Linked DNA regions of Ensifer sp. PDNC004. The protein of the gene in region 1 interacts with the protein of each later gene in a pairwise test. Links are inferred from orthologs where the notes say so. Each region holds a gene or a part of one and is shown on either strand. Other genes may lie near its edges.

Region 1 (5,452 bases):
ACTCGACGATCGAGGCAACGATGCCGGCGCCGACGGTACGGCCGCCTTCGCGGATCGCGAAGCGCAGCTTTTCTTCCATCGCGATCGGAACGATCAGCTCAACGGCAACCGTGACGTTGTCGCCCGGCATAACCATTTCCGTGCCTTCCGGCAGCGTTACGATGCCCGTCACGTCCGTCGTGCGGAAGTAGAACTGCGGACGGTAGTTGGTGAAGAACGGCGTATGACGGCCGCCTTCTTCCTTCGTCAGGATGTAGGCTTCGGCCATGAACTTCTTGTGCGGCTTGACCGAACCCGGCTTGCACAGGATCTGGCCACGCTCAACGCCGTCACGGTTAACACCACGGATCAGCGCGCCGATGTTGTCGCCAGCCTGGCCCTGGTCGAGCAGCTTGCGGAACATTTCAACGCCCGTAACCGTCGTCTTCGACGTGTCGCGGATGCCGACGATTTCGACTTCTTCGCCAACCTTGACGATGCCGCGCTCGACGCGACCGGTCACAACCGTACCGCGGCCCGAGATCGAGAACACGTCTTCGATCGGCATCAGGAACGGCTGGTCGATCGGACGCTCAGGCGTCGGGATGTAGGCGTCAACAGCAGCCATCAGCTCGCGGATCGCGTCTTCGCCGATCTTCTTGTCCGAATCTTCCAGAGCAGCAAGAGCCGAGCCCTTGATGATCGGAATGTCGTCGCCCGGGAATTCGTAGGACGACAGAAGTTCGCGAACTTCCAGCTCGACGAGCTCGAGAAGCTCGGCGTCGTCAACCTGGTCGACCTTGTTGAGGAACACGACGATTGCCGGAACGCCAACCTGACGAGCAAGCAGGATGTGCTCGCGGGTCTGCGGCATCGGGCCGTCAGCAGCCGAGCAAACCAGGATCGCGCCGTCCATCTGCGCTGCACCGGTGATCATGTTCTTGACGTAGTCGGCGTGGCCGGGGCAGTCAACGTGAGCGTAGTGACGGTTCGGCGTCTCATACTCAACGTGGGCCGTCGAAATCGTGATACCACGGGCCTTTTCTTCCGGAGCGGCGTCGATCTGGTCGTACGCCTTGAACTCGCCGAAGTACTTCGTGATCGCTGCGGTCAGCGACGTCTTGCCATGGTCAACGTGGCCAATCGTGCCAATGTTAACGTGCGGCTTGTTGCGCTCAAATTTGCTCTTTGCCATGGGTACGTTTCCTGTGGTCAAGTATGAATAATGATCAGCCGGCAGGGCCGGTTTGTGGAGCCGTTTAAGGGTTTCAGGGGATTTGCGCAAGACTTAATTGCGCGCGCCCGGACCGGCCACCGCTGGCCTTTTCCTGCAGATATATAAGAAGCCCGCAACGCCGGCACAAGATTGGGCATCATCGCGCCGCGAATCGCTGCGTTTGCAGAGCATTCAAGCGCTTAGCGGCGAATGTTTATTCGCTACATTAATCTGAAAGGAAGGAGGACACCGCTATTGGAGCGGGTAGCGGGAATCGAACCCGCGTATTCAGCTTGGAAGGCTGCTGCTCTACCATTGAGCTATACCCGCGGGCCTTCGATCCAGAAGCAGAATGGTGGAGGGAGTTGGATTTGAACCAACGTAGGCTGAGCCAACGGATTTACAGTCCGTCCCCTTTAACCACTCGGGCATCCCTCCATTATTCTGTCGGGATCTTTCGACCAAGCATTTGAGATCGTGAGACAACCAGCGACTTGTCGGTGCCGCTCTCGATCTGTGGCCGGGTATATGACTGCCTCGTTTCGTCCTGTCAACACGGCTCGGTGCAAAAAATCCGATTTTCTCCACAGCCGCAAAATTACCCCCGGCGCGGAAAACCATTTCGCCGGACAGGCAAGCCCTCTATAAGACGCCAATGAGCAAAGATCGCACCGGCGACAAGAGCGCCAAGGACACCCATTACGCAAACCTGAGGCGCGCGCACCGCGACGCCAAGCGAGAGCGTGGCGAAATTCCAACCCCGAAAGAGGACAGGCGCCGAAAGGCCCCAGCCGATTGGAAAGCGCCGCAGCTCGCCCCTGAGCAAGTGCTGCTTTACGGCCTGCACACGGTTCGCGCCGCGCTGGACAATCCGGCGCGTCAGATCATTGGCCTCAGTGTGACCCAGAACGCCGCCGCAAGGCTGGAACTCGGGGAGCTTTCGGCCCTGCCCTTCCCGGTCGAAACGGTGACGCCACAGGATCTCGACAAGATTCTCGGTCCCGACGCGATCCACCAGGGCGTGATGCTCGAAACGCGCCCGCTGCCGCATCGCCGGCTGGAGGCGCTGCGCGACTGCCCGCTGATCCTCGTGCTCGACCAGGTAACCGATCCGCACAATGTCGGCGCCGTCATGCGCTCGGCCGTGGCTTTCGATGCCGGCGCGCTGATCACCACCATGCGCCACAGCCCAACCGAATCGGGCGTGCTCGCCAAATCGGCCTCCGGCGCGCTGGAAATGATCCCCTATATCCAGATCACCAACCTTGGTGATGCCATCGAGGAGTTGCATCGACTGGGCTTCCAGACGATTGGCCTTGATTCGGAAGGACCGCAGCCGCTGGAAGGAACGTTCAGCGGCGAGAAGATCGCGCTCGTACTCGGCTCCGAGGGCAAGGGGCTCCGGCAGAAGACCCGCTCGATCGTCAACGACCTTGCCCGGCTCGACATGCCTGGCGCGATCAAGTCGCTGAACGTCTCGAACGCAGCGGCGATCGCCATGTATGCGGCCCGCCAGTATCTGAAGCGCTGACATCGCCGGACGCTCCTGGCCGCCTCAGCGTTACGGCGCCGGCGGCCACGTCATCCGCAACGGCTCCAAAGCCGAGGCCTTAACGCGAACTGGCGCCTGTGGATATCTTCGCACCTTTAGGATTGCGGAGCCTGATGCCGTGCGGCTTCGAAAGATCGGGAAAGAGGACGGCAAGCCGCGCCGACCCGTCACAAACCGACGGATTGCTGCGCAAGGCGACCGGGCGTGTTCATGCCGGCCGTCGGGCAGCCTTCACGCAATTTCTTCCACGTGGTCACATTGAGGTTCATCTCGCATCGCGCGAGATAGGCGTTGCCATCGACGCGCAGGCAAGCGACCTGCCCAAGCTCATATTTGGAACCGTCTCGGTTTCGACAGGTGCAGCCATGATCCGGCGGCGCAGCCAGCGTGGCTTCGGCAGCGAACAAGAAGGCCACCGCAGCGGTCATGCCCCAAAGGATCGTCCGCCTGTCCATCATGGGGCCATTATAAAGCAGATATCGATATTCGAAAACGGACAATGCCGGCTGCTTGCGCAACCGGCACCGTCCGCACGCGGGGCATACGCCCCTCCCACCGGATCACCTCGGTGATCCGCTGAACTTGGTTTTTAGCTCGCCAGGCGAAGCACGTTGCCTTCGGAGATGGTCTTTTCAGCCTCGGCGATCGCAAACTGCTTGGAGTCGGCGCTGAGGTTCAGGCCTTCGGCGCGAACGAACTCGACATCGGTAATGCCAAGGAAGCCGAAGACCGTCTTCAGGTAGGATTCCTGGTGATCCATGACGGCCGCCGGGCCGGCGGAGTAATGGCCGCCACGGGTGGAGGCGACGATGACCTTCTTGCCCTTGGCGAGGCCTTCCGGACCGTTCTCGGTGTAGCGGAAAGTCTTGCCGGAGACGGCGATGCGGTCGATCCAGACCTTCAGCTGGCTCGGAATGCCGAAGTTGTACATCGGCGCGCCGATGATGACGGTGTCGGCGGCCAGGAATTCTTCCAGCATGTCGCGGCCGAGCTTGACGTCCGCAGCAAGGCCGGCGTCGACGCCTTCGAGGTCGGCCGGGGCCATGATCTGAGCGCCGGTCAGATGCGGCAGCGAGCTGCCAGCGAGATCGCGGTAGGTCACCTGGGCATCCGGGCGGTCAGCCTTGACCTGGGCGGCAAGGGCGGCCGTCAGACGGCGGGAAACCGAGTGGTCGCCAAGGATACCGGAGTCGATATGAAGAACGTTCATGGGAACACCTTTGTGTTTACGTTGCGGTGATCCACATATGAGGGGAAAACAATGACCCGATAAGCCAGCGGATATTTGACATACTGTTTCCAGACGGAAACAATCATATGCATCATCCGCACTTCGGAGACAGGACAATGCAGGATCTGAACGACCTCGGGCTTTTTGCCGCCGTCGTGCGAAACAACGGCTTCAGTGCCGCGGCACGGGACCTCAATATACCCAAATCCAAGCTCAGCAAACATGTGGCCCGCCTGGAGGAGCAGCTCGGCGTGCGGCTGCTTGAGCGCTCGACCCGCAAGCTGCGTGTCACCGACATCGGCCGGGTGTTCTACGAGCATTGCCAGAGCCTTCTCGACGGGGTGGCTGCCGCCGAAGCTGAGATCGCCGCCGTGCGCGCCGAACCCTCGGGCACGGTCCGGCTCGCCTGCCCGCTCGGCTTCACCCCGATGCTTGCCGATATCCTGCCAGCGTTTCACCGCCGCTATCCCGGCGTCCGGCTGCTGATTACAGCCACCAACCGTCGCATCGACCTGATCGAGGAGCGGGTCGACGTGGCGCTGCGCGCCCGCGGTCAGCTCGATACGGACAACCAGCTGATCATCCGCAAGTTCGGCGAGGTGCGCGAGCGGCTTGCCGCCAGCCCCACCTTCCTTGCCCGCTCGGGCGAGATCACCATCGAGAACCTCAGCCAGCAGGCGACGCTCTCGATGAACGAACAGCACCCGACCGACGTCTGGCGGCTGGTTTCGATCGACGGCAACACGACGGAAATCACCCACCGCCCGATCATCGGCTGCAGCGACTTCCTGATTCTCGAACGCGCCGCGATCGAAGGTATGGGGGTCGCGCTCTTGCCCGACCATATCTGCGAGCGCGCCTTCCGCGCCGGCGTGCTTGCGCCGGTGCTGCCGGAATGGACGTCGAACGACGTTGTCGTGCACCTCGTCTTCCCGTCCCGCCAGGGCATGTTGCCGGCGACAAGAGCCTTGATCGACTATCTGGCCGAGAACCTGCTCAACGCCCTGCAGAAATGCCGCGAGGTTCCGGTGCGCATGGGGCCGTCCTTCGACATCTGATGCCGCAGCAGTGCGGCTTTCCGATCAGTACCGACAGATCATCAGCGCATTGCCGTCGGGATCGCGGATCGTGAACCATTACTCGGACAGCACTGGCGTTACGATCTCGACGTCGAGGGCCTGTGCATGGCTGGCTGCGGTCGCGACGTATCAGTGTCGAAGTGAAGATGCGTGGAGCCGCTCATCGATCAAACGTTGACCGCTTACTCCGACCGGGGACGGCGCCGCATGTCATCGGCTGCACTGCTCGCCGTTTTCAAGCTCGGCAAAGGATCTGGCGCCGGCGTCATATCGGTAGGCGATCACCTGCGCCGTGCAGGCGTCCTCATACCGGGCGCAAGCTTGCATCGAAACGCAAAGATGGCCTTGAACACCCCAGACCTTTGCAGGCGGCCTGTCGTAGATGCCTTCGTAGA
Region 2 (4,220 bases), 320 kb from region 1 along the record:
GATCGTCGAGGCGCCATAGGGCGAGCCGCCCTTGATCTCGTCGAGGCCCATCTGACCCTGGAAGGCATAGGGAAGACCAGCGACAACCATGCCGTGGTGCATCAGCGTCGGGATGAAGCCGAGGATGGTGGATTCCTGACCGCCATGCTGGGTGGCCGAGGACGTGAAGACCGAACCGACCTTGCCGACCAGCTTGCCAGAGGCCCACAGGCTGCCGGTCTGATCAATGAAGTTGCGCATCTGCGAGGCCACGGTGCCAAAGCGCGTGCCGGCGCCGAAGATGATCGCGTCGTATTGGGCAAGCTCTTCGACATGGGCGACCGGCGCGGCCTGGTCGAGCTTGAAGTGAGAGGCCTTGGCGACCTCGGCCGGCACCAGTTCCGGAACGCGCTTGACGTCGACTTCGGCCCCCGCAGACTTCGCACCTTCGGCCACGGCGTAAGCCATGGTTTCGATATGTCCGTATGCCGAATAATAGAGAACGAGAACCTTGGCCATAATTGCTCCTTTGGATACAAGCGATCCCACTTGATCACTGCTGCGCGGAAGATTTATCAAAATGCAGCCGCATGCCAGGAGCCGTCCGGGAAACAGACTGTTCTCGCAATGTGAACAATAATAATTCACTGTTAAATGACTGACTAACAAACAGGATCACCCGATGAGCACCATAAAAGTCGTCACTGCCGCCATGGTCGCCATCGGCGACGAACTTTTGTCGGGGCGAACCAAGGACAAGAACATCGGCCACCTCGCCGACATGATGACGATGGTCGGCATCGACCTCAAGGAAGTGCGGATCGTCGCCGACGACGAAGTGGCGATCGTCGAGGCGATCAATGCGGTGCGCAGCCGCTACGATTACGTCTTTACCTCCGGCGGCATCGGCCCGACTCATGACGACATCACCGCCGACGCGGTGTCGCGCGCCTTCGGCGTCGAATGCGTCTACGAGCCGGAGGCGATGGCGCTGCTCGGCGCCATGTACGAACGCCGCAACATGGAGTTTACCGACGCGCGCAAGCGCATGGCGCGCATGCCACTCGGTGCACGCCATATCCCGAACCCGGTATCGACAGCGCCGGGCTTCGCCATCGGCAACGTGCATGTCATGGCCGGCGTTCCGCAGGTCTTCCAGGCCATGCTCGACGCGCTGCTGCCCGGTCTGAATGTCGGCTCACCCCTCCTCTCCCGCACCGTACGCTCGCCCTTCGGCGAGGGAGATATCGGCAGCCCGCTGACCGAAGTGCAGAAGAACCATCCGGAGACGAGCATCGGCTCCTACCCGAAATTTGACGGCAAGACCTTCTCGACGGATATCGTCGTGCGGGCCCGCGATCCGGAAGCGCTTGCTGCAGCGGAGGCTGATGTCCAGGCGATGATCCAGGCAATCGCCGACGCGCGGGCAAAGGGATAGCGCGAAGCCCTTGCACTCAAGGCCTCAATGCCGTTATTGCATGTCGGCAAATCAGGATGACGCGTTCCCGCCTGCCCGATCTGCCGGACGCTTCGCCTTACCCTCGTTCAGACAAGCCGGAGCCCACCCATGTCGCTGCCCGATAAAGCCTTTCCCGTTTCCTGGGACCAGTTCCACCGCGATGCCCGGGCGCTTGCCTGGCGGCTGGCCGACAACGGCCAGGAATGGCGTGCCATGGTTTGCATCACCCGTGGCGGCCTGGTTCCGGCTGCGATCATTTCGCGCGAACTCAATATCCGGATGATCGAAACCGTCTGCGTCGCCTCCTACCATGACTACGACACGCAGGGGCAGATGAAAGTGCTGAAGGGCATCACGCCTGAAATCACCAAGGACGGCGGTGAAGGCGTGCTGATCGTCGACGACCTGACGGACACCGGCAAGACCGCGGCCGAAGTACGGGCAATGCTGCCGAAGGCGCATTTCGCTGCCGTCTACGCAAAGCCGAAGGGCCGGCCGCTCGTCGACACCTTCGTGACCGAAGTCAGCCAGGACACCTGGATCTATTTCCCCTGGGACTTGGGCTTCACCTACCAGGAGCCGATCGCCAAGGGCACGCGCGGCTGATAGCGCATCTGGGCGGACACCGCGAACGTCGCCTCTCAAGAGGTGGTTTGTCGCCTGTGCGCTCACGATCAACTGATCGGCGGTATCGCGCCGATCAGCGTTTCAGCGGTCAAGCCAGGCCCTGCCTTGGCCCCGGCTGCGCCATGGCGCCAGACCGCTGCGGTCGCCGATTCGAAGGCCGGCATTCCTTTCGCCAGATGTGCGCCGACGATGCCGGCAAGTACGTCCCCCGATCCGGCGGTTGCCAGCCACGGCGGCGCATTGTTGTTGACGACCGCCCGCCCGTCCGGGGCGGCAACGACGGTGTCGGCGCCCTTGTAGACGATCACGGCATGGCTCGTCCGCGCCGCGGCCTGCGCCTTCTCGATCTTCGAAAGCCCATGGTCTCCGGCAATCTCCGGAAAGAGGCGAGCGAACTCGCCATCATGCGGCGTCATGACCACCTGGCCCCTGCCTTTCGCCAGTGCCGCGAAAAGTTGGCCGGGCCTTGCCTGGAACGAGGTGATGCCATCGGCGTCGAGCACCAGAGAGCGATCGCAGAGTGCAAGCGCAAAGTCCCTCGCCTTCTTGCCGATGCCGAAGCCCGGCCCAAGGACGAAGCTGCCCAGGCGTTGGTCCTGCAGCCATTTGGTAAGCTCTCGCTTGCCGTCTACCTCCTTCACCATCACCGCCGTCAGATGAGACGCATTGATGCCGAGCGCGGCCTTGCCGGTGGCGACGGTAACCAGGCCAGCGCCAGCCGCAAGGCCCGCTGCCGCCGAAAGTCGCGCCGCGCCCGTTGCCTGGCGGTCGCCTGAGAAAACGACCAGATGCCCGCGCTTGAACTTGTGCGTCGAGGCCGCCAGGTCACCTCCCCAGCCCGCCCAGAGGAACGGCGCGTTGAGGCGCAGCGAACCTGCGCCGGCACGCACAATGCGCGCGGGAATGCCGATATCGAACACCTTGAGTGTGCCGCAGAGGGATCGCCCGGGCAGAAGCCAATGACCGGGCTTTGGCGCCATGAACGTGACGGTGTGGCGAGCGGCAAAGGCGGCGCCCCGGATCTCGCCCGTCCGGCCGTCGATGCCGCTCGGCAGATCGATGGCAACGACCGGAACGCCGCTGGCATTGACCCGTTCTATAAGGTGAGCGACGTCGTCAGGGAGGTCGCGTGACAAGCCCGCCCCAAAGAGCGCATCGATGACGACATCGCCAGCCTGTGGTTCGAATGCAGAGATTGGCGCAGCAGGACCACTCCAGTCGGACCAGGCCCGCGCTGCATCGCCTTGAAGCCTGGCGGGATCGCCGAGGACGAACACGGCGACATCCGCCCCGCTTTCGGCAAGGCCGCGGGCTGCGATGTACCCGTCGCCGCCATTGTTGCCTGGACCGCAGAGCACGACGAAGCGGCGGGCATCCGGAAAATATCGCAGGGCCGCCGCCGTCACCGCCAGTCCGGCGTTGCGCATCAGCGTAAAGCTATCGATGCGGGATTGGGCTGCCGCCCGGTCGATTGCCGTCATTTCGGCGGGCGTGATCAACAGGTGCTGAAGGTCGGAGCGCATGCGCCAGACTTATCCATGCCCGCGCGCGTGAAGCAAGGCCTCAGCCCCAACGCCATGGTTGCCTTACAATAAGGCATTTGCATATAATTATTGCTCAAATAACAAGCTTCGCCTCTGCCATGACGTGGGGGCTCTGCAAGAAGCGGGCATCTTTCGATCGGAAATCATAAAAAATAGGCAGATCGGGCCCGCCGAAGGTATGGAAATCCCGCAATCGGCGCGCCGACAGCAGATTTTTTGTCGTTCTGACAGATTTTCGCAGAAAAACTGGCATGCAACGTGCATATTCAGGGCGAGCGGGCATGATCCTGCTATCAAGGGAGAAGCGGAGAGACATTTTCTCATGAAAAAGATCGAAGCGATCATTAAGCCCTTCAAGCTCGACGAAGTGAAGGAAGCCCTTCAGGAAGTCGGCCTGCAGGGTATCACCGTCACGGAAGCCAAGGGCTTCGGGCGGCAGAAGGGCCACACGGAGCTGTATCGCGGCGCCGAATACGTGGTGGACTTCCTGCCGAAGGTAAAGGTCGAAGTGGTGCTGGCGGATGAAAACGCGGAGGCCGTCATCGAGGCGATCCGCAACGCCGCGCAAACCGGCCGCATTGGTGACGGAAAGATTTTCGTTTCCAATGTGG

The links. The genes of interacting proteins can lie anywhere in the genome.
Region 2: the proteins of JVX98_RS15185 (region 1) and JVX98_RS13615 interact in binary tests that used the Escherichia coli proteins (3 or more experiments, as listed by UniProt). The link is inferred for Ensifer sp. PDNC004 from one-to-one orthologs.

The regions. Positions count from the first base shown.
Region 1 is NZ_CP070353.1:1,418,880-1,424,331, forward strand. Bases 1,038-3,788 are described here. They hold JVX98_RS15185 (RNA methyltransferase), read left to right. Parts: upstream 1,038-1,850; coding sequence 1,851-2,726; downstream 2,727-3,788. Other genes in these bases: tuf (elongation factor Tu), read right to left, coding at 1,038-1,174; JVX98_RS15190 (hypothetical protein), read right to left, coding at 2,915-3,205; JVX98_RS15195 (FMN-dependent NADH-azoreductase), read right to left, coding at 3,337-3,788. Outside these bases: more of tuf, read right to left, coding at 1-1,037; more of JVX98_RS15195, read right to left, coding at 3,789-3,957; JVX98_RS15200 (LysR family transcriptional regulator), read left to right, coding at 4,095-5,036; JVX98_RS15205 (hypothetical protein), read right to left, coding at 5,268-5,452. UniProt on the Escherichia coli protein: Specifically methylates the ribose of guanosine 2251 in 23S rRNA.
Region 2 is NZ_CP070353.1:1,102,943-1,107,162, forward strand. Bases 1,351-4,220 are described here. They hold JVX98_RS13615 (NAD(P)H-hydrate dehydratase), read right to left. Parts: upstream 3,589-4,220; coding sequence 2,113-3,588; downstream 1,351-2,112. Other genes in these bases: JVX98_RS13605 (competence/damage-inducible protein A), read left to right, coding at 1,351-1,417; gpt (xanthine phosphoribosyltransferase), read left to right, coding at 1,547-2,044; JVX98_RS13620 (P-II family nitrogen regulator), read left to right, coding at 3,932-4,220. Also shown: wrbA (NAD(P)H:quinone oxidoreductase), read right to left, coding at 1-498; more of JVX98_RS13605, read left to right, coding at 662-1,350. UniProt on the Escherichia coli protein: Bifunctional enzyme that catalyzes the epimerization of the S- and R-forms of NAD(P)HX and the dehydration of the S-form of NAD(P)HX at the expense of ADP, which is converted to AMP.